One region of the Rathayibacter sp. KR2-224 genome, then DNA from elsewhere that is predicted to be linked to it. Evidence: predicted binding sites of a transcription regulator. Region 1 holds the regulator's gene; the other holds the start of a gene.

Region 1 (2,397 bases):
GTCCGTACTGGGGAGGCTGCTGGCCGCTCGGTGGCGGCGGTGCCGGCTGCCCGTAAGGCGGCTGTTGCGGTGGCTGCTGCCCGTGCTGCGGAGGTTCTTGCGGCGGCTGTTCTGGGACGTTCGGATCGCTCATGGCACTGTGCCTTTCTGGGGCGGGCCTTGCTTGGGTTGGGCGGATTCACAGGCTCGCTCTGTGTGGGCGGCACGTGGAACGCACTCACGGCACCGTGCGAGCTTGCGCTAAAAGTACTGCCCGGCATGTCGCGCTGCAATGCTTCCGCGCCGCAGACGGGCGATTCCGGCCCCGAAGCGGTGCCGAGTCGACGTCGTGACGCTGGATGGATCCTCTTGTCATATCCGCCATTCCATTGCTGGGCGCTGACCGAGTCGCAGCGCCCCTGCCGAGGACTGCGCGATATGATTGGCACTCGACCGCAGCGAGTGCCAACCGCGGTCGCATCCGTGAACGATCGGGGAGGAGTGGGCGCATGGTCACAGAACGCAGCCTCGAGGTCCTCCGCGTGATCGTGCAGGACTATGTCGCATCCCGTGAGCCGGTGGGCTCGAAGAGCATCGTCGAGCGCCACGGTTTCGACGTCTCCGCGGCGACCATCCGCAACGACATGGCATCGCTGGAAGAAGAGGAGCTCATCGCGGCCCCTCACACATCTTCCGGGCGCGTGCCGACTGACAAGGGCTACCGGCTCTTCGTCGACAGGATGTCGGAGCTCCGGCCTCTGTCCAGCGCGCAACGCCAGGCCATCGAACTCTTCCTAGGCCAATCGGTCGACGTGGACGACGTGCTCGCCCGAACCGTACGACTTCTCGCACAGCTCACGCACCAGGTCGCTCTGGTGCAGTACCCGTCGGTGTCTCGAGCGCGGGTTCGGCACATCGAGTTCGTTCCGCTGGCTCCGAGGCGCGTGCTCTGCGTGCTGATCGCCGATTCCGGTGTCGTCGAACAGGGCGTCGCTGAGCCCGAAGGCGACCTGGGAGAGGATGCCCTCGCCGAGCTGCGAGCGCAGGTGAACGCGAAGACGGCCGGCATGCGGTTGGCGGACGCCGCATCCGAACTGCGCAGCCTTCCCGCCACGCTCCCTTCCGAACGCTGGACGACCCAGACTCGTGACGTCGCGGCTGCCCTCTGCCAGGTCATCGTGGAGCAGATCGAGGCCACTCGGCAGGAGCGACTCATCATGGCGGGCGCCGCCAACCTCGTACGAACCGAGATCGACTTCAGCGGGAGCGTCACGCCTGTTCTGGAGGCCATCGAGGAACAGGTCGAACTACTCAAACTGTTCAGCGAGATGGCGCAGGAGCAGCACGGCGTGTCGGTGAGGATCGGACGCGAGACCGCGGTGCCGCCGTTCTCTGAGGCATCAGTTGTGACCAGCGGGTATTCCGGATCGGGAATGGACGTGGCAAGGCTGGGCGTGCTCGGTCCTACGCGCATGGACTACTCCAACAACATGGCGGCCGTGCGCGCCGTCGCCAGGTACCTTTCCCGTCTGCTGGGCGAGTGAGCCGGTTCAGCAGCTAACAGCGTTCATCATCACGATCAGGTAAGGAAAACCCCCTTCAGTGGCCGACCACTATGAAGTCCTGGGCGTCTCCCGCGACGCCAGCCCCGACGAGATCAAGAAGGCGTATCGGCGTCTCGCCCGGGAGTTGCATCCTGACGTGAACCCGAGTCCGGATGCCGCCGAGCGGTTCAAGCTCGTCACCCACGCGTACGACGTGCTGAGCGATCCGCAGCAGCGCCAGCAGTACGACATCGGTCCCCAGGCCGGCTTCGACGGCGGCGGCTTCGGGTTCGGCGACATCTTCGAGACGTTCTTCGGGGGTGCCACAGCTGGCGGCCAGCGCGGCCCTCGTTCCCGTCGTGAGCGCGGCCAGGATGCCCTGTTGCGCGTTGAGGTGGACCTCGACGAGGTCATCTTCGGCGCCCACCGCGACCTCGAGGTCGACACCGCGGTCGTGTGCGAAACGTGCGGCGGCTCGTGCTGCCAGCCCGGAACTGCTCCCGTCACGTGCGACATCTGCCACGGCACCGGGTCGATCCAGCGCACCGTGCGGTCCCTGCTCGGAAACGTGATGACCTCGTCTCCCTGCGGCACGTGCCGCGGGTATGGAACGGTCATCGCGACCCCTTGCGTCACCTGCCAGGGCCAGGGTCGCGTGCGCGCGCGCCGCACGGTTCCCGTCGACATCCCCGCCGGTGTCGACACCGGCCTGCGCCTGCAGATGCCGGGAAGCGGCGAGGCCGGCCCGGCCGGCGGCCCGAACGGCGACCTGTACCTCGAGATCAAGGTGAGGCACCACGACGTGTTCACTCGCGACGGGGACGACCTCCTCTGCACGCTGACGGTGTCGATGGCGGATGCCGTGCTCGGCACG
Region 2 (2,397 bases), 870 kb from region 1:
CGGCTGATTCTGAACATCCATATAGACCGACAACCTCGGCCGGCGCAGACGCGGCCCTGACCCAAGGATCCGTACCCTACGCACATGGCCGAGAAGTTCCCGATCGATCGGTTCGACCAGGTCCCGGAAGACCTGGAGCGCATCGGTGCGCACCGGGCACCGCGTCCGCGTGGCTATGGATGGATCTGGGTCGCGTGGTGTGCACTCGCCGTCGTCGTGATCGTCGGCCTCGGCGCGCTCGGCATCTTCGCCATCAACGGAACCCTGAACGTGAAGCTGCCGTTCGGAGGTGGGACGGCATCCGCAACCCCGTCCGTCACCCCGACGCCCACGCCGACCATCACCCCCGTAGTGAACCCTGCGCTGAACCTCATCGTGCTGAACGGCACGGTGAAGTCAGGCCTCGCGGCGGACGCCACGACGACGCTGCAGGCAGCAGGTTGGACGCACATCACGCCGGCCAACGCGAGCGCGACAGATGTGAAGAAGACCACGGTCTACTACAGCGACCCCAAGAACGAGCCTGCGGCACTCGCGGTATCGCAGGAGCTGGCGGGCGCGCCCATTCAGCAGACCCAGGACTTCGTCGATTCCGGGGCCGACATCACGGTCGTCCTCGGCGCCGATTACGTGCCGAAACACCAGTAGAAACGGGTCGCCGGGCAGCTCACCTGAGGCGCCAATATGACGCCCGCGTAACCGTTTGTCTCAATCTGGACACGTCCCTCGTCCTGGACTAGGGACGCCGCTACTATCGGGGTTCAACGCTCGCGACCAGCGGCGTCGGTAAAGCGCAATGGGAGTACTAATGGCGAACGGGACCGTCAAATGGTTCAACGCTGAGAAGGGCTACGGCTTCATCACAGTCGACGGTGGGGGACAGGACGTTTTCGTTCACTACTCCGCGATCGACATGAACGGCTACAAGGTCCTCGAAGAAGGTCAGCAGGTGACTTTCGAGGTCGGAACGGGATCGAAGGGACCGCAGGCAGAGTCGGTCCGGCCCGCCTGACGCTCGACGAACCAGGGAGGGGATGCCGAATGGCATCCCCTCCTTTCTTATGTGCCTTTCGGTTCTCGGTCGCGGTCGACAATCTGCTGGGAGGCATGGCATGAGCCGGGACCGCATCGACGAGTACCTCGACGACCTGTACTCGCGCCTGCGGGGCGATCCCGCCGAGAAACACGCGGGAGACCCGGCCCTCGTCTTGCACTCACGAGGGTCGAGTGCCAGAATCCTTTTAGCACTCACTTCTGCTGAGTGCTAAACGTTGATTCTTTCGCGTAACGTCCGGGAGGGACGAGAAACAACATGGCAAAGATCATTGCTTTTGACGAGGAGGCTCGTCGAGGCCTCGAGCGTGGACTCAACACGCTCGCCGACGCGGTCAAGGTGACCCTCGGCCCGCGCGGTCGCAACGTCGTGCTCGAGAAGAAGTGGGGCGCCCCGACCATCACGAACGATGGCGTCTCCATCGCGAAGGAGATCGAGCTCGAGGAGCCGTACGAGAAGATCGGCGCCGAGCTCGTCAAGGAGGTCGCGAAGAAGACCGACGACGTCGCAGGTGACGGCACCACGACCGCGACCGTGCTCGCCCAGGCGCTGGTGCGCGAAGGCCTGCGCAACGTCGCTGCCGGCGCGGACCCGATCAGCCTCAAGCGCGGCATCGAGAAGGCTGTCGCCGCTGTGACCGAGCAGCTGCTCGCGCAGGCCAAGGAGGTCGACACCAAGGAGCAGATCGCCGCGACGGCATCCATCTCCGCGGCCGACCCCGAGATCGGCGCGATCATCGCCGAGGCGATCGACAAGGTCGGCAAGGAAGGCGTCGTCACGGTCGAGGAGTCGAACACGTTCGGCACCGAGCTCGAGCTGACCGAGGGTATGCGCTTCGACAAGGGCTTCCTGTCGCAGTACTTCGTCACGGACCCCGACCGCCAGGAGGCGGTCTTCGAAGACCCGTACATCCTCATCGCGAACCAGAAGATCTCGAACATCAAGGACCTTCTGCCGATCGTGGACAAGGTCATCCAGGCGGGCAAGCAGCTGCTGATCATCGCCGAGGATGTCGACGGCGAGGCCCTGGCAACGCTGATCGTCAACAAGATCCGCGGCATCTTCAAGTCCGTCGCCGTCAAGGCTCCTGGCTTCGGTGACCGCCGCAAGGCGCAGCTGCAGGACATCGCCATCCTCACGGGTGGTCAGGTCATCAGCGAGGAGCTCGGCCTCAAGCTCGAGAACGTCACGCTCGACCTGCTCGGCCAGGCCCGCAAGGTCGTCATCACCAAGGACGAGACGACCATCGTCGAGGGCGCAGGCGACCCGGAGCAGATCGCCGGCCGCGTTCAGCAGATCCGCAACGAGATCGAGAACACCGACAGCGACTACGACCGCGAGAA

What was found. Region 1 encodes HrcA, which represses chaperone genes, less so after heat shock. Its sites were predicted from a motif close to TTNGCACTCGNNNNNNNCGAGTGCNAA; they were not measured.
Positions count from the first base shown of each region.
Region 2: a site for HrcA is predicted at 1,242-1,268, ahead of groL (chaperonin GroEL). Genes of this name have one in related genera too.

Region 1 is NZ_JBMSEB010000001.1:478,788-481,184, reverse strand. It holds gene ACO2Q7_RS02275 (DUF4870 domain-containing protein) at 1-133, opposite strand, end outside; gene hrcA (heat-inducible transcriptional repressor HrcA) at 489-1,523, shown strand; gene dnaJ (molecular chaperone DnaJ) at 1,582-2,397, shown strand, end outside.
Region 2 is NZ_JBMSEB010000001.1:1,349,592-1,351,988, reverse strand. It holds gene ACO2Q7_RS06265 (DUF3263 domain-containing protein) at 1-7, shown strand, start outside; gene ACO2Q7_RS06260 (LytR C-terminal domain-containing protein) at 85-648, shown strand; gene ACO2Q7_RS06255 (cold-shock protein) at 809-1,012, shown strand; gene groL (chaperonin GroEL) at 1,313-2,397, shown strand, end outside.